DNA from 2 places in the Serratia sp. 2723 genome. Region 2 is predicted to be linked to the other one. Evidence: riboswitches for the same ligand, from Rfam matches in the RefSeq annotation. Region 2 holds a riboswitch; the other holds the start of a gene.

Region 1 (8,922 bases), on a different contig from region 2:
TCGACCAGCAAGAGATCCCCGCTGGCCTGCTGAGCCAATACTTCCCGCTGCAATATCAGCGCGTGATGGAACGCAAGCTGGCGAAACAGCCCCACGCACTGATGATCGACAAAATTCAGGATGTGCTGCGCGCTTATCGCTTCGGTTGTACCCCCACAGAGCAAGCCAAAAACGCCGAGGAGATGGCCCATGCATAACAGCCAACTGTTCGTTCGCACTGGCATCAGCTTTGCCGACGCGCAGCAGGCGCTGGAGCACATTGGCGTCACCATGCTCAACGCCGGGGTCGTTCACAACAGCTACCCGCAGGCATTGCTGGTGCGTGAGAGTGCTTATCCCACCGGCATCGCCCTTGAGCAGCACGCGGTCGCCATCCCCCATTGTGAAGCGGAGCATGCACGTGCCCCGGCTATTTATCTGATCCGCCCTGACCAGGCCGTGCCCTTCGCTCAGGCGGATGATGACGGCACGGTCGACGTTGCCCTGATTATCGCGCTGATCGTCACCGACCCGGCAGCGCAGTTGGTTTTACTGCGCACGCTGTTTGGCCAGTTGCAGCACCCCGAGTTTATCGCTGCACTTCTGACCGCCCCCGAGGACCAATTGGGCGAAATTTTTGCCCAGCGGGTTTTCACTTCGCCCTCCCGACCACAACAAAAAACAGAATATGAAGGAGCCACACTGTGAAACGTAAAATTATCGTTGCCTGCGGCGGTGCCGTTGCCACCTCGACCATGGCCGCAGAAGAGATCAAAGAGCTGTGCGCGGAGCACAACATCGAGCTGGACTTGGTGCAGTGCCGCGTGACCGAGATTGAAACCTATATGGACGACGCCGATCTGATCTGCACCACCGCCCGCGTCGACCGCCAGTTTGGCGATATACCGTTGGTGCACGGCATGCCGTTTATTTCCGGTGTCGGCATCGAGGCGCTGAAACAAAAAATACTGACCATTCTGACGGAGTAGCCCATGTTTACCGACATCATGCGTTATATCCTCGATCTCGGCCCTACAGTGATGCTGCCTATCGTGATCATCATCTTCTCGCTGATTTTAGGGATGAAATTAGGGGATTCATTTAAATCCGGCATTCATATCGGCATCGGCTTTGTCGGTATCGGGCTGGTTATCGGCCTGATGCTGGACTCGATCGGCCCGGCGGCAAAATCGATGGCCGAGCAGTTCCAGATCAACCTGCACGTGGTGGATATCGGTTGGCCAGGCTCATCACCGATGACCTGGGCCTCGCAGATTGCCCTGATCGCCATCCCGGTAGCGATTGCGGTCAACATCGTGATGTTGCTGACGCGTATGACCCGAGTGGTTAACGTGGATATCTGGAACATCTGGCACATGACCTTTACCGGTGCCATGGTGCATCTGGCTACCGGTTCATACTGGCTGGGTATGCTGGGCGTGGTGGTGCATGCCGCCTTCGTCTACAAGCTGGGGGACTGGTTCGCCAAAGACACCCGCGACTTCTTCGGGCTGGAAGGGATTGCCATTCCGCACGGCACCTCCGCCTATATGGGGCCGATCGCCGTGCTGGTGGACACCATTATCGAGAAGATCCCCGGCCTGAACCGCATTCACTTCAGCGCAGACGACGTACAGAAACGCTTTGGCCCATTCGGCGAGCCGGTGACCGTCGGCTTTGTGATGGGGCTGATTATCGGTGCGTTGGCCGGTTATGACCTGAAGGGCATTCTGCAACTGGCGGTGAAAACCGCTGCCGTGATGCTGCTGATGCCACGGGTGATCAAACCGATCATGGATGGCCTGACGCCCATCGCCAAGCATGCCCGTAAACGCCTGCAAGCACGCTTTGGTGGCCAGGAGTTCCTTATCGGCCTCGACCCGGCGCTGCTGCTGGGCCATACCGCCGTGGTCTCCGCCAGCCTGATCTTTATCCCGCTGACCATTCTGATCGCCGTGATCGTCCCAGGTAACCAGGTGCTGCCGTTTGGCGATCTGGCAACCATCGGCTTCTTTGTGGCCCTCGCCGTGGCGGTGCATCAGGGCAACCTGTTCCGCACGCTGATCTCGGGTTTTATCATCATGAGCATCACACTGTGGATCGCCACCCAAACCATCGGGCTGCATACCCAACTGGCTGCCAATGCTGGTGCGCTGAAAGCGGGCGGCGTGGTGGCCTCGATGGACCAAGGCGGCTCACCGATCACCTACCTGCTGATCCAACTGCTCACCTGGCAAAACGTGGTGGGCCTGGTGGTTATCGGCGTCATTTACGCCATTGGGGTGTTCCTCACCTGGCGCCGTGCCCGTCAATTTGCCCAGGCTGAAGCCACCGCCAAGCAACAGGCCAGCCAAAGCCTCAACGCCATGTCCTAATCCTTCGGGGGAGCCCGCCTCCCCCAATCTATTCTCTACGGAGTTCAAGTTATGCAATCAGTCGTGATCCACACGGAGGGAGAAGTGCGCGTTGAAGAACGCCCCGCCCCTGCTATTGAGGCCGCCGATGAGGTGTTGGTTCAGGTGGCGTATTCCGGGCTATGCGGTTCGGATATCCCCCGCATCTTCGCCAAAGGCGCGCATTTCTACCCGATTACCCTGGGGCATGAGTTCAGTGGCCGGGTCGTGGCCTGTGGCGAGCGGGTTACCGATCTGCAACAGCATGATGCCGTGGCCTGCGTCCCTTTATTACCGTGCTTTAACTGCCCGGAATGCCAGCGCCATTACTATTCGCTGTGCAAGCATTACCAGTTCGTCGGTTCACGCAGCCACGGTGGCAACGCCGAGTTTATCGTGGTCAAACGCGCCAATCTGGTGAAATTGCCTGCCAACGTCAGCTTATTGCAGGGGGCGTTTATTGAGCCCATCACCGTCGGCCTGCATGCCATTCAGTTGGCTGGGGGCTGCCAGGGCAAAGAGGTGATCATCATTGGTGCCGGCACCATCGGCCAACTGGCGATCCAATGTGCCCGCGCGATGGGCGCACGCAGCGTCACGGCGATCGATATCAATGATGACCGGCTCAAGCTGGCACGGCAGATCGGTGCAGAAAACGCGTTTAACAGCGCGGAACTTAGCCCCTCCGAGATAGCCGAACGCTTGCAGGAAAAGCGCTTTGATCAGTTGATTCTGGAAACCGCTGGCACGCCACAAACGGTCGGACTGGCGCTAGATATCGCCGGGCCACGGGCACAAATCGCGCTAGTAGGGACGCTTCATAAGGACCTCCATCTGTCTTACAGCACTTTCAGTCAGATCCTGCGCAAGGAGCTGACGCTGCTGGGCAGTTGGATGAACTATTCGGCCCCGTGGCCAGGGGAAGAATGGCAACAGGCCATGAAGCTGTTCCAATCGGCGGATCTGGCTCTGGAGCCGTTGATTGCCAGCATCGATCGCCCGCAGCAATACGCCGCCAGCGTTGCAGCCCTGGCCGGTAAGCCGATGCAGGGAAAAATCATGCTCAAGCTTGGCGAAAGGTGATATTTAGCCAATGGCTGTCCTGGTGCAGCCATTATTTTGCCTCAAATCCCATCTCCTTGATCTTTATGCTCCCCTTTCATATCCCTTTCGCATAAAATAAAAGCAAAACATTTCGATAGGTCAGGATGATGAACTCTTTTGAAAGACGAAATAAAATTGTCGACCTGGTTCAGCAGAACGGCAGCATCTTGGTTAGCGATCTTTCGAATTCCTTCGGAATTTCTGAGGTTACCATCCGCGCTGACCTGCGCCTGCTGGAAGAAAAAGGTCTGCTGATCCGCTTCCACGGCGGTGCAGCCAGGCCGGGCAGCCAGTTGGAGCAGGAGGCCGAGGTGCCGAAAACCACCGGAGAGGTCATCCTGGAGGAACGCTACCAGCTGGCTAAAGACCCGAAAAAGCGCATTGCCTTAAAGGCAGCAGCCATGGTCAATCCCGGCGATACGGTGATCCTCGACAGCGGCAGCACCACCATGCTGATCGCCGAAGAGCTGGTGAAGATGGGCAATATCACGGTGATCACCAATAACCTGCCCGCTGCCTTTGCGCTTTCCGACAATAAAGACATCACGCTAGTGCTGTGTGGTGGCACGCTGCGCCATAAGACCCGCTCCATGCACGGCTCCATCGCGGAGCTCTCCCTACAGGGCATTGCCGGTGACGTGATGTTCGTCGGGGCCGACGGATTGGACGCCACCAACGGCATCACCACCTTTAATGAAGGCTACTCGATCAGCGGCGTGATGGCTCAGGCAGCCAAGCGCGTGGTCGCGGTGGTCGATTCCACCAAGTTCGGCCGCAGGGGGTTCAACCTGGTGCTGTCGATGAGCCAGATTGACATGATCATTACCGATACCGGCATCAGCAGTGCCGATCGCCAAGCGCTCGATCGGGCAAAACCCGAACTGGTTATCGTGTAAAATCAACCGGGCAGAGGATCAAGCCTCTGCCTATTACAGCCATCGACGCAATCTTTGCGACAACCCCCAGTCAGGCGTTAAACTCTTACCCTTCTCGAATCACACAACTCATGGAAAACCCAGATGACGAAACATTACGATTATCTAGCAATTGGCGGCGGTAGCGGCGGTATCGCATCGATCAACCGGGCAGCCATGTATGGCCAGAAATGCGCACTGATTGAAGCCAAAGAGCTTGGCGGCACCTGCGTTAACGTGGGTTGTGTCCCGAAAAAAGTCATGTGGCATGCGGCGCAGATCGCCGAGGCCATTCACCAGTACGGCCCGGATTACGGCTTCGATACCACCGTCAACGCCTTTGACTGGAAACGCCTGATCGCCAACCGTACTGCCTACATCGATCGCATTCATACTTCCTACGACAACGTGCTGGGCAAAAACAAGGTCGACGTGATCAAAGGTTTTGCCCGCTTTATTGACGCACATACCGTGGAAGTCAACGGTGAGAAAATCACCGCCGACCATATTCTGATCGCTACCGGTGGCCGCCCGAGCCATCCGTCGATCCCTGGTGCCGAATACGGCATCGACTCCGACGGCTTCTTTGAGCTGGATGCCATGCCAAAACGCGTGGCAGTGGTAGGTGCTGGCTACATCGCGGTAGAAATTGCCGGCGTGATGAACGCGCTGGGAGCGGAAACGCATCTGTTCGTGCGGAAACACGCCCCGCTGCGTACCTTCGATCCGATGATTGTAGAAACCCTGGTTGAGGTGATGAACACCGAAGGGCCAACCCTGCACACCGGATCCATTCCAAAATCCATCGTCAAAAACGCCGACGGCAGCCTGACGCTGGCGTTGGAAAACGGCAAAGAGTTCACCGTGGACAGCCTGGTCTGGGCCATCGGCCGCGAACCAGCGACCGATAATCTGAACCTGGCAGTGACCGGCGTGAAAACCAATGCCAAAGGTTACATCGAAGTCGACAAATTCCAGAACACCAACGTGAAAGGCATCTACGCGGTAGGTGACAACACTGGTGCTGTGGAGCTGACCCCGGTTGCCGTCGCCGCTGGCCGTCGCCTGTCCGAGCGCCTGTTCAACAACAAGCCGGACGAACATCTGGATTACAGCAACATCGCCACCGTGGTGTTCAGCCACCCGCCAATTGGCACCATTGGCCTGACCGAACCGCAGGCGAAAGAACAGTTTGGCGAGGACAAAGTGAAGGTTTATAAGTCCTCTTTCACCGCCATGTACAGCGCCGTGACTCAGCATCGCCAGCCGTGCCGCATGAAGCTGGTGTGTGTGGGTGAAGAAGAGAAGATCGTTGGCCTGCACGGGATTGGCTTTGGTATGGATGAAATCCTGCAGGGCTTCGCCGTGGCAATCAAGATGGGCGCGACCAAGAAAGACTTCGACAACACCGTGGCGATCCACCCAACCGCAGCGGAAGAGTTCGTGACTATGCGGTAATGGTGCATTCCTAACTTTAAAACCGACTGTAAAAGGTCGGTTTTTGCTTTTATTCAGCTTATAAATGCTGATTTAGGCAAATGAATATCCCCGTCTTAGTGTTTATATCACTTCAAAATTAACATTCATTAAGATAAATCGTTCGTTTAAATATAACTTCTTAAATATCACCTCAACGAGTTGCTGATTTTCGAGCACTATCGCTCCCAGCACGCCTATAATCACCGCGTAGTTATATGCAGTATCTCGTTTGGCGAGGCTCCTATACAAACACAGGTTACTGATCTGACGACATCGAGAGATGCCCAAGGTTAAGACAGGCTTTATCGGATTAAGGTTCAGCCCAAGGTAACTTCTGAAATTTTTCAGATACGTTGTATAGTGCTAAAACCTGGACGCGGAGATAGGCTTTCTGCACTCCCCCTCTTTGGTTTACTCCCCTATGCGATGCACTGTTGAAGTTTAAACAGCAATAGGGTCAATCACTTCCAGACCCCTCAGCGATGACCGCTACCGCGCCAGCAGCACAGGCGGGTCGGTCAGCCATTGCCAACTCTTTGAACGCTGACTTTTCACCACCGCAGGTTCCATGACGGTGAATGAAGCCAGAGACTACGTTGCACACTTACTTTTAACCACAGAGGTCGTTATCGATTACAGTTAACCGAGGATAAAATTATGGGAAATATGATGTTTTTTATGGGATTTTTGTTTTTCATCAGCTCATTGGGGCTGATCGCAGCCTATCTGAGCACAAAGTGGGATGATTAATGAACGAAAAGGATCCGCCTAGCATCATCCTCCCCGTAGCCTCATCAATCATTGCGGGGAGGATGAATAACCGTAATAAACTGACGGTATTTACCGCGCGTGATAATAATGATGATTTTTATTCTTGGGTTGCTGTACGCTATTTTTATGATCTCGGCAGGTATTAATGAGATTTATTTACACTCCACCGGTCAAACTGCATTTCTTTCCTGTTTATTGCTGACAGCTACCGCAAGTTTACTGCTCGTCGCTTTTGTCTGGCAATGCTCCGTAAAAACCAAACGCTGATTTTTTTAATTCAACCATGAGCTGTGCTATGCAAAATCAAAAACAGGCCGTCGCCCGAAACTCGATGATTATCAGCGGATTGTTGGCGTTAGGTAAATTTATCGCAGGTATATTTACCGGCAGTATTGGCCTGATATCCGAAGGTATCCATTCATTTACCGATTTTATTGCCACCAGCATCACCTGGTGGGCGGTGAGTGTCAGCGATAAGCCTGCTGATGATGACCATCACTTCGGCCATGGCAAGGTTGAGAATCTGGCAGCACTGTTTGAGGTACTCCTCTTGTTGGCGGCCGGCGGTTGGATCGTCTTTGAAGCCGTGAGCAGCCTGATAGGTGAGGCAAACCAGATTGTGGCGGCACCGATAGTCATCGCAGTGCTGTTAGTGTCTATTGTGGTTGATTTCTTCCGTGTCCGGGCCTTGAACCGCGTGGCCAAAGCCACCAACAGCGCGGCTCTGGAGGCCGATGCTCTGCATTTCTTCTCCGATATGTTGTCTTCTGGCGTGGTGCTGTTGGGCATGGTTTTTGTGCTATTTGGTTTTGCCCGTGCGGATGCGCTGGCAGCACTGATCGTCGCCTGCTTTATCCTGACTGCCGCCTTGAAGCTAGGGAAACGCTCCTTTGATTCCCTGATTGATACTGCACCGGCTGGCACGCGGGAAGATATCGCTACCCTGCTTAACGATTTCCCAGCGGTGTTGTCTACGAAGAATATTCGCCTGCGCAGTGGCGGAGCCACGCTGTTTATCGAAGTAAGCGTCGGGGTATGCCGGACGCTACCGCTTGAACGCATCAACGCATTGAAACAGGCCGTTACCGCTAAAATTGCACAACAATACGCCAACTCGGAAGTGAGGGTGATTGCCATCCCTCAAGCCAGAAGTGATGAAGATCTGGCAACCCGTATTCGCATGTTGGCCGCTAACCATGGGGCGGTGGTGCAGAATCTCTCGCTACAACAATTGGCTGATCGTGTGGCGATCGGTATGGATCTGCTGGTTCCGGCCAATGCCAGCGTAGAGCAGGCGCATGATATTGCCAGCCAGGTAGAGGAGGCTCTACGCCAGACGTTGGGCGAAAATACGGAGATCGAAACCCACCTGGAGCCCCAGATGCTGGATTGGCTAACTAGCCAGGATGTGGAACAGGGCGAACTGGCGAAAATTGAACAAGCGTTGACGGCTTCGGCGCAAAAGAACGGATTGGTTCAAGATATCCATGATATCCGAGCGCGGGAAACACCGCAGGGTGTGATTGTGAATTTTCACTGTCGGGCCCTTCCGGCCTTGCCGATTTCTGCGGTGCACGATGCGGTGGACCATATTGAACGGCAATTGAGAATGCAATTCCCGCTGGTATCGCGGGTGGCTGGGCATGTTGAACCGCTGTGATCCTGCACAACGGAATGAAAGATAAGGTGAAGGCCTATAAATCGACCTTCAGCGCCGTGACTCAGCACCGCCAGCCGTGCCGCATGAAGCTGGTGTGTGGGTAAAGAAGGAAAATCGTCGGCCTGCACGGGATTGGCTTTGGCATGGATGAAATCCTGCAGGGCTTCGCCTTGGCAATTATAATGGGCGCGACCAAGAGAGACTTCGACAATACCGTGGCAATCCATCCAACTGCAGTGGAAGAGTTTGTTACTATGACACGTTAGTGTAAAAAACCCACCTTCACACCTTTTCTACTTTCTACAATGACCTTCTCCTTTATAAAAATAGACTCTCCCACCCAAGTACAGGTTGTTAAACCCTTTCGACTACAGTACTTTTCTCACACAAGAGTACCAGTAGATTAACGTTTAAATGGTGAATCAAATGCACCACTGGAAGTAAAAACAGGCTGCTGAAAAACTCCATTTATAGAAGAAGTATCGATGGATTCTACTGATATATTTTCTTCACTCGCCTGCTCATCGGCCTCAGCCATATAGTCAAAAATGACCTGAGAATCGGGAACATCTTCTTTCAGGCGGCTGATAAATTCAGATAGTAAGGGTTCAGCGAAAGTGTA
Region 2 (8,922 bases):
CGACGATGAGCCGATCTATTTGCCTGCCGATGATGAGCTGCCTTATAACCGCATCGTTTTTGCCCACGGTTACTATGCCAGCGGCATGCATGAAATTTCGCACTGGTGTATCGCCGGTGCCGAACGCCGCAAGCTGGTGGACTTCGGTTACTGGTATTGCCCGGATGGGCGCGATGCCCAGACACAGAGTGAATTCGAGGCGGTCGAGATTAACCCGCAGGCACTGGAGTGGATGTTCTGCGTGGCGGCCGGTTTCCCGTTCAACGTCAGCTGCGACAATCTCAGTGGAGATTGCGAGCCGGATCGCATTGGTTTCCAGCGTAAAGTCCGTACCCGGGTGCTGGAATTGCTGGAGCGGGGAATACCCACACGACCTGCGCGCTTTATTCAGGCGCTGCAATCGTTTTACAATACGCCTCCGCTGGCGGCCGAGCATTTTCCCTACCCGGAAGATCTCTGAGGCCAGAGTCTGTTTGTTAACGAGGAAATTTGATGATCGCAGAATTTGAAGCGCGCATTCTGGCGCTGATTGATGACATGGTAGAGCACGCCAGCGATGATGAACTGTTTGCCGGTGGCTACCTGCGTGGTCATCTGACTTTGGCGGTGGCGGAATCGGAAGAACATGCCGAACACAGCGCCGAGCAGCTCAAGGTGCGGGTGCAGAGCAGCCTGGACAAGGCCATCAAGGCCGGGGAACTTTCCCCGCCGGATCAGATGCTGGTGCTGGGCATGTGGGAAAACCTGTATCAGACAGCGTTGCCGACTGAGTAAAACTACCCCTCACCCTAACCCTCTCCCGCAGGGAGAGGGGACCGATCGTGCCACGATTTAATTACGGCATTCGACCTCTATATCGCCCCTGTTACAGATTACCTTCTATACCTGAACACGACACAGAATCAACGCCCTTTCCCTGTGGGGAGCGATCAAGCGGGTCTGAAAAATTCGTGACGCACCTTGAATGAAGGGACGATCCAGTTTGCTGAAATGACCTCTTTACTTCCAAAAGAGCAGGGGCTAACAGCTCCCTCTCCCTGTGGGAGAGAGGGGACCGATCGTGCCACGATTTAATTACGGCATTCGACCTCTATATCGCCCCTGTTACCAGATTACCTTCTATACCTGAACACGACACCGAATCAACGCCCTTTCCCTGTGGGGGCCGATCAAGCGGGTCTGAAAAATTCGTGACGCACCTTGAATGAAGGGACGCTCCAGTTTGCTGAAATGACCTCTTTACTTCCAAAAGAGCAGGGGCTAACAGCTCCCTCTCCCTGTGGGAGAGGGTTGGGGTGAGGGGTCACGTCCTTTCAGCAGTTTCCTGACCCACATGCGGTTTGGATTTAACGCAGCCAACATCTCGCTATCCCCCGGTAAGGGTTCACCAAACAGCTGCGCCGCTAAAATCTCCGCGGCCAACGGCGCCGAGCACAGGCCGCGTGAGCCCAAGGCTCCGATCATAAACAACCCCGGATACATTGGCGCATCTGCAATCGCTTCGCCCCGCTGGCGTTGCTGCTGTAAATCGCCATACAGCGCCAGAGTGGCGTGACAGTCTGGCACGGCACCAACCATCGGCATGTGGTCTCGCGTAGCGCTGCGTACGCCACAGCGTGCCTGCTGGCTGCTGATATCCACCTCTTGCGGCCAACTCTGTTCTGGCAGACAGCGCAGCAGACGATCGCGGTTCTCTTCTTGCTCTGCCTGGCTATATTCAGTGTTTGATTCACCGCGCTGGTAGCTGGCACCAATGCAGTGCTGCTGATTGTCAGGATCCACCGGCGTCAGATAACCGTCGTAACACAGCACCTGCTTTAACTCACTTAAGATTGGGGTGGTGGGAATATGTGAAACCTGGCCGCGCACCGCATATGCAGGTAGTGCGGCGCTAGGTGCCAGAGCGGTAACTTGGTGCCCGTTAGCCAGGATCACCGTCGCATGTTGGTGAGTTTCACCCTCAGCAAAATGCAGCTGCCAACCCTCATCATTGCGGTTCAGATCGGAAAGCGTATGCAGATAGTGGCAAACCAATCCCTGCCGTTCGCCCTGGGCAATCGCGGCACGCGTCAGGTCAGCAGGGCACAGCCAGCCCCCGAGCGAATAGTGAATGCCACCAAACCCCGTATCGATCCCACACAGGGCGCTAAGCGTAGCGCGATCGGCCTGTTGTGCCAGAGTATGTGGCCAGGCAACGGCCAGGATTTTGGCGATCTTCCCCGCGCTTTTCTCGTCATAGGCCAATTGGCTGACTCCACACCACTGGTGATCGAACTCAACCTGCTGTTGCAGCAGGGCGTCATACTGGCGGCGGGCAAAGGGGAAGGCGGCGCTGAAGAAGTTTTCCAGCGCATCGCCCCGGCCATTCAGTAATGGGTACAGCGCCCCCTGACGATTGCCGGATGCGCCTTCTGCGGGCTGTGCATCGGCGCAATACAAGGTAACCCTGGCCCCACGGCGCAATAAGGCCAACGCGGTGAGCGCACTAGCTACGCCGCCGCCAATAATGGCGACATCGTCGGTATTCTCCGCTGCCGGGCGCAGGAACCACGGGCTTGGATTGAGGCTTGCCGGGGTGCCGGCGGGGAGTTGGCCGGTGAGCATCTCGCGTTTCTGGCCAAAGCCTTTGCATTTGCTGACTTCAAACCCGGCCTGCTGCAAGCCACGACGGACAAATCCTGCGGCGGTGAAGGTGGCAAAGCTGCCGCCTGGGCGGGCAAAGCGTGCCATGGTGGCAAACAGCGGTTCGCTCCACATATCGGGGTTTTTGGACGGCGCAAAGCCATCCAGGAACCAGGCGTCAATTTGATCGTTCATGCTGGCGTCAAAGTGTGGCAACAGGGTATTGACGTCACCGAACCATAAATCGAGCGTGATCTGCCCTTCGGCAAGCAGCAGGCGGTGGCACCCTGGCAGCGGCAAAGGCCACTGGGTACGAAGCTCATCGGCAAAGGGGGCCAGTTCTGGCCATTGGGCATGGGCTGCCGCCAGATCGTCCAGCTGCAACGGGTATTTCTCAAAGCTGATAAAATGCAGACGCTGCAAACTCGCCGCCGGTGTCGCCTGCCGAAAACAGGCAAAGGCCTGCCACAGGGTCAGAAAATTCAGTCCGGTACCGAAGCCGGTTTCTGCCACAATAAACAGTGGGCGTGGGTGGTCGCTGAAGCGTTGCGGCAACCGGTTGCCCCCCAGAAAGACGTAGCGGGTTTCCTCCAGCCCATCCTGGTTGGAAAAATAGACGTCATCAAACTGTTTCGAAACAGGTGTACCTTGTTCATTCCAGCTTAGTGCTGCGGTTTGGATGGGGGTATTGCTCACGGTAGGTTGCTCGTCATTCAAGGGATAGGGCGATTTTAACGGGGGTAGCCCCGAGGTGCAAACTGGGTAAAGATAATGCAAAATTATTCTGATCGGACTTGTTCGGCGTACATCTGTACGCTAAAGTGCGATGCAAAATCCCGAATGTAAATTGTGGAAGAGGTACTTGAATGAAACGTGCAGTGATTACTGGCCTGGGAATCGTCTCCAGCATTGGTAACAACCAGCAGGAGGTCCTGGCAAGTCTGCAGGAAGGCCGCTCTGGGATCACCTTCTCTCAGGAGCTGAAAGATTCCGGCATGCGTAGTCACGTATGGGGTGATGTTAAACTCGACACTACCGGTCTGATTGACCGTAAAGTGATGCGCTTTATGAGCGACGCGTCGGTTTACGCCTATCTCTCCATGGAACAAGCGATTCAAGATTCCGGCCTGGCAGCCGATCAGGTTTCCAACGATCGCACCGGTCTGGTGGTCGGTTCCGGTGGTGGTTCTCCACGTAACCAGGTTGCGGGTTCTGACGGTATGCGCGCCAAAGGCCTGCGTGGCGTTGGCCCATACATGGTGACCAAGGCGATGGCATCAGGCGTTTCTGCCTGCCTGGCTACCCCATTCAAAATTCGCGGTGTGAACTATTCCATCAGTTCTGCCTGCGCAACGTCAGCCCACTGCATCGGCCACGCCGTTGAGCTGATCCAACTGGGTAAACAAGACGTCGTCTTTGCTGGCGGTGGTGAAGAGCTGTGCTGGGAAATGGCCTGCGAATTCGACGCCATGGGCGCGCTGTCTACCAGCTATAACGACACGCCAGAAAAAGCCTCCCGTACCTATGACGCAGCGCGTGACGGTTTCGTTATCGCAGGCGGCGGCGGCATGGTAGTGGTTGAGGAGTTGGAGCATGCTCTGGCTCGCGGCGCACATATCTATGCGGAAATCATCGGTTACGGTGCCACTTCAGACGGTGCCGACATGGTGGCTCCATCGGGTGAAGGCGCGGTGCGTTGCATGAAGATGGCGATGCAGGGCGTAGACACACCAATCGACTACATGAACGTACACGGCACCTCCACGCCGGTCGGCGACGTGAAAGAACTGGGCGCGATCCGTGAAGTCTTTGGCGATAACACCCCGGCTATCTCTTCAACCAAAGCCATGACCGGCCACTCACTGGGTGCGGCGGGCGTGCAGGAAGCGATTTATAGCCTGCTGATGGTCGAGCACGGTTTCATTGCGCCAAGCATCAACATCGATAACCTCGATGAGAAGGCGGCTGGCATGAACATCGTGACCGAGCCAACCAAGCGTGAGCTGACCACGGTCATGTCCAACAGCTTCGGTTTCGGCGGCACCAACGCCACGCTGGTAATGCGTAAACTGCAGAAGTAAGCGCAGGGCGTCATATTATCAATCGGGCACCGTAATAGGTGCCCGATTTTTTTTGCGTTTTTACAGCGATACCCTACATCAGTACGAATTAAGATTTCGCAGATCAAAAAAATGACAGCAGATAACTTAAACAGCGGGTGGTTTTTTGTTTAATTTAGCCATCGCCTGAAAGGATAATAAATTAATCCGGTTATTTTTTGGCCCGAATAATAAATAACACCTCAACAAAATACCCCTTTTCCCGATACGAATAACCAAACCAGTCATAATGCCCACGCTTTATCTAGCTTTACGATCTCGTTATGGCGAGGCTCCTATACGAACACAAGTTACCGCTCTAATGGCATCGAGAGAGGCCACCAAGGGTAAAACAAGCATTAGCCGAATCAAGGCATTGCTAAGGTAACTTCCCCCTGGGGATACGTTGTATAGTGCTAAACCCAAGACGTGGGGATCGGCTTGCGCTGTCCTGTCTTGTCGCCTCTATGAGACTCCATCTTTCAATCGGGAGTATCTAGAATGTCACATGTTGTATTGCAAGACCTTTACCAAAATGCCAACTTTGAAGACGACGCCATCGCGCGTTATATGAACAAAAATGTTTTTGTTCTGCATCAAGATCTTTACGTTGGCGAAGCCAGGAAAATATTCGTTAATCAACTTTCCAACGACGATATACCCGCACAAATTTTTATTGAAGACGGCACCAAACTGGTGGGCGTACTTTCGGTTAAACGTTTATTGCAGGAAGAACATAATGGCGAGCGTATCAAGGATATGATGGAGACTACCTTCTTCCATGTCAAACCCACGGACGAACGTGAACATATCGCCGAACTGGTGGACAATAATAATTTAGATATTGTGGCGGTGGTCGAAAATGGCCGTTTGGTCGGGTGCTTAACCGAGCGCGAAATAGCGCAGATTATCGAGGATGAAAATACCGAGGATGCCCATATGCAAGGGGCAAGTCTGCCGCTTGATAAGCCTTACCTTGAAATGACCTCCTTCGAGCTGTGGAAAAAACGTAGCGTGTGGCTGCTGTTGCTGTTCGTCGCCGAAGCTTATACCAGCACGGTTATTCAGCATTTTGAGGAGTCATTGGAAGCGGCGATTGCCCTGGCCTTCTTTATCCCGTTACTGGTGGGTACAGGTGGTAACAGCGGCACGCAAATCACCTCCACCATTGTGCGGGCCATGGCCTTGGGGGAGGTCCGCATGCGTGATGTGGGGCGCGTGCTGCGTAAGGAAATGACGACCTCGGTCATGATCGCGTTAACGCTGGCCTGTGCTGGCGCGTTCCGTGGTTGGATGATGGGGATCGGCTATGAGATTACGCTCATTGTGAGCTTGACTCTGGTTTGTATTACGCTGTGGGCCGCGATTGTCTCTTCCGTGATCCCAATGGCTCTGAAACGCTTCGGTGTGGATCCAGCGGTAGTCTCCGCCCCGTTTATCACCACGCTGATAGACGGCACCGGCTTGATCATCTACTTCAAAATAGCCCAGTGGACCTTGGGACTGAATTAATATGGAAACCGGCGAAAGCCGGTTTTTGCTATGATGAACGGGATTTTTAAGATATGTAGTTGACTGAAATCAAAGCATTTCCAGTTTACAGGATCGTTCTCAGGCTGCTTTGTCAGCGGGTGTAAATTCCGTTCCTGTGACGGTTTTCTGCCGATATACTCGACGCAGTTTCTTACTCTGGAATTTTTGCATGTCGGCTTCGGCGTCCATTTCATTATCCATGCATCGGTTGCGCTTCGCCAAGAAGCAGGCTGGCGTGTGGCTATTGGCCGTCTGCTGGCTACTGCTCAACAGCCAACTGGCGATCGCCAGCCATCACTGTGACCTGCAACTCACCACCGTTGCGCCAGCCGCGCAGCATACGATGCATATGCAGGCCGCCGATCCGCTAGCAAATGAGATGATGCAGGCCGAAGGGCCGCTGTGTGAAAAGCACTGCGTTCCAGATTCGGCACAGCAAGACCACGGTAATCTTGCCCTGGCGGCAGTAATACCCGCCAGCAGTGAACTGCTGGTTGCCGATCCTCAGCCCCAGGAACAGTTCTCACACCTCGATTGGCAAACCCCTCCGATAGCAGGCCCGCCGGCAGAGATCGTCTTCTGCCGCTTCCGTGAATAGCCAAACCAACCGCTTTGCCGTCCAGCACGGCGATCTGAGTTGTTTTTGTCTATTTTATGGAGCTATCGTTATGCGTAATCTGATCACTGCTGTTTTCATCTTTGGGTTGTTCTCTTCATTCGTCTCTGCCGCAGAGATGCAACATCATCAACATGCCAGCCAAGACGCCACCGTCTATCACTCTAAAGGGACCGTTAAGGTCTGGGGTGAGCAGAAAGTGTCGCTCGCCCATCCAGCCATCCCTGCCTTGAACTGGCCGCCGATGACCATGAATTTCCTTCAGCCCCGGCCGCCATTGCCTGCCTTGGCTGCCGGGACTACGGTGGAGTTCAGCTTCCGTCAGGTGGACGGCGGCTATCAGCTGACCGCCATCAGCGCCAGCCAAGACTAACGGGGGCACCATGTCCAGACTACTTTCTCACCCATTGCGGGTGGGCTGGCTGCTGCTCGCCTGTTGGACGGCGAGTGCGCAGGCAACCGACCTGACGTTAGCGCAATCGCTGGCGGCGGCAGAGCGTTATTCCGCCGAGCTTTCGGCCAATCAGCATCAGGTGAATGCGTTGCAAAACATGGCGGATTCGGCGATGGAGCTGCCCGATCCCAAGCTCAAGTTCGGTATTGAAAACGTGCCGGTACAAGGCGGTAACGCCCGGCGTTTGACCCGTGACGGGATGACCATGGAGCGGGTTGGCATCATGCAGGATTACGTCAGCAGCACCAAGCGTCAACGTAAGGCGGACACCCTACGGGCCGAGGCCAATAAAACCGAAGCCAGCAGTGCGACGATCCGCGCCCGCTTGCAGCAGCAGACGGCACAAGCCTGGTTGGAACTGGCGCTGAGCCTGCAGACGCTGAAGGATGCCACAGCCTTGCTCAAAGAAAGTGAAAAGCAAATCGCCGCCCAACATGCCGGAGTGGCCAGCGGCAGTTCACCCGCCGCTAATGTCATCGATGCTCGCTTAACGCTGTTGGCGATGCAGGACCGGCTCAGCGAGGCGCAGCGTGACGTCACCATCGCCCAGGCGCGCTTGACCCAGTTGACCGGGCAGCAGGTTGAGGGGATCGGTGGTCCGTTGCCGCGCTTCGAACGCCTGCCCGCCGAGAGCAATCTGTTACGACAATCCATCAAACAGCATCCGGAGGTGGTGCAGGCCAGCCGTGAGGCCGATGTGGCCAAGGCGCGATCGGCACAGTCAGAGGTGGCCGCCATTCCGGACGTGGGTATAGAGGTGTCATATGGCAAACGGGCCGATGGCTATGAGGATATGGCGGGCGTGATGTTTACCGTCGATCTGCCCCTGTTCCGCTCCCAGCGGCAGGATAAGGACTATGCCGCCGACGTTTCCCGTTCGATGGAGGCCAACGACCAACTGACGTTATTGATCCGCGATCATCAGGCCCAGCTAGATACCCTGCTGGCGCAGTATCAGGCCGCGCAGGCGCAATGGCAGCGTCAACAGCAGCAAGCGATCCCGCTGCAGCAACAGCGTGTGGCGTTGCAACTGGCGCAATACCGCAGTGGTAAAAGCGATCTCTCCTCAGTATTGGAAGCACGCCGGGCCTTGCTCGACAGCCGCCTTAGCGCCGGTAAGGCCGCGCGTGAATTGGCTCAGCTGTGGGCCGCCATCCGTTATCTCACCGTGCAGGAGGCAAAGTCATGAAAATGCGTTTTAGCCTGACGCTGTTAGCCGCCCTATTGGGCGGTGCTATGGGCGGTTACTGGTTTGCCGGGGAAAAAACCGCGGCGCAACCCGCTAGCGGCGGTGATGAACGGCAGGTGCTGTATTGGTACGATCCGATGGTGCCAGGCCAGCGTTTTGACAAGCCGGGCAAATCGCCGTTTATGGATATGCAACTGGTGCCACGCTATGCCGATGAGCAGCAGGATGACGGTGGTGTCACCATCAGCGCCCGTCAGCAGCAGAATCTGGGTGTGCGTACAACGGCTGCACAACTGCGTGAACTGAATTTGCAGCTTGATGCCTATGGCAGCGTTGCCACCGATGAACGCGGCGTGCAGGTCATTGCCGCTCGGGCCAACGGTCTGATAGACAAACTCTATGTGCGTGC

The links. Region 2 has a riboswitch for magnesium ahead of ABIE29_RS19135 (magnesium transporter). Riboswitches for the same ligand answer to the same signal wherever they lie in the genome.
Region 1: it holds a riboswitch for magnesium, as region 2 does, so the genes downstream of both, mgtS (protein MgtS) here and ABIE29_RS19135 (magnesium transporter) in region 2, are expected to answer to the same signal.

The regions. Positions count from the first base shown of each region.
Region 1 is NZ_JBNDIN010000010.1:896-9,817, reverse strand. Features, by position in the region: gene gatZ (tagatose-bisphosphate aldolase subunit GatZ) at 1-197, shown strand, start outside; gene gatA (PTS galactitol transporter subunit IIA) at 190-687, shown strand; gene gatB (PTS galactitol transporter subunit IIB) at 684-968, shown strand; gene ABIE29_RS15515 (galactitol-specific PTS transporter subunit IIC) at 972-2,354, shown strand; gene gatD (galactitol-1-phosphate 5-dehydrogenase) at 2,406-3,455, shown strand; gene ABIE29_RS15505 (DeoR/GlpR family DNA-binding transcription regulator) at 3,584-4,372, shown strand; gene gorA (glutathione-disulfide reductase) at 4,496-5,848, shown strand; M-box (ykoK) riboswitch at 6,087-6,258, shown strand; gene mgtS (protein MgtS) at 6,527-6,619, shown strand; gene ABIE29_RS15490 (cation diffusion facilitator family transporter) at 6,936-8,300, shown strand; partial or broken gene ABIE29_RS15485 (glutathione-disulfide reductase) at 8,321-8,566, shown strand; gene ABIE29_RS15480 (hypothetical protein) at 8,704-8,838, opposite strand.
Region 2 is NZ_JBNDIN010000014.1:74,284-83,205, forward strand. Features, by position in the region: gene ABIE29_RS19115 (elongation factor P hydroxylase) at 1-460, shown strand, start outside; gene ABIE29_RS19120 (YfcL family protein) at 493-774, shown strand; gene mnmC (bifunctional tRNA (5-methylaminomethyl-2-thiouridine)(34)-methyltransferase MnmD/FAD-dependent 5-carboxymethylaminomethyl-2-thiouridine(34) oxidoreductase MnmC) at 1,261-3,318, opposite strand; gene fabB (beta-ketoacyl-ACP synthase I) at 3,489-4,703, shown strand; M-box (ykoK) riboswitch at 4,993-5,163, shown strand; gene ABIE29_RS19135 (magnesium transporter) at 5,223-6,233, shown strand; gene ABIE29_RS19140 (hypothetical protein) at 6,424-6,852, shown strand; gene ABIE29_RS19145 (copper-binding protein) at 6,923-7,243, shown strand; gene ABIE29_RS19150 (TolC family protein) at 7,254-8,513, shown strand; gene ABIE29_RS19155 (efflux RND transporter periplasmic adaptor subunit) at 8,510-8,922, shown strand, end outside.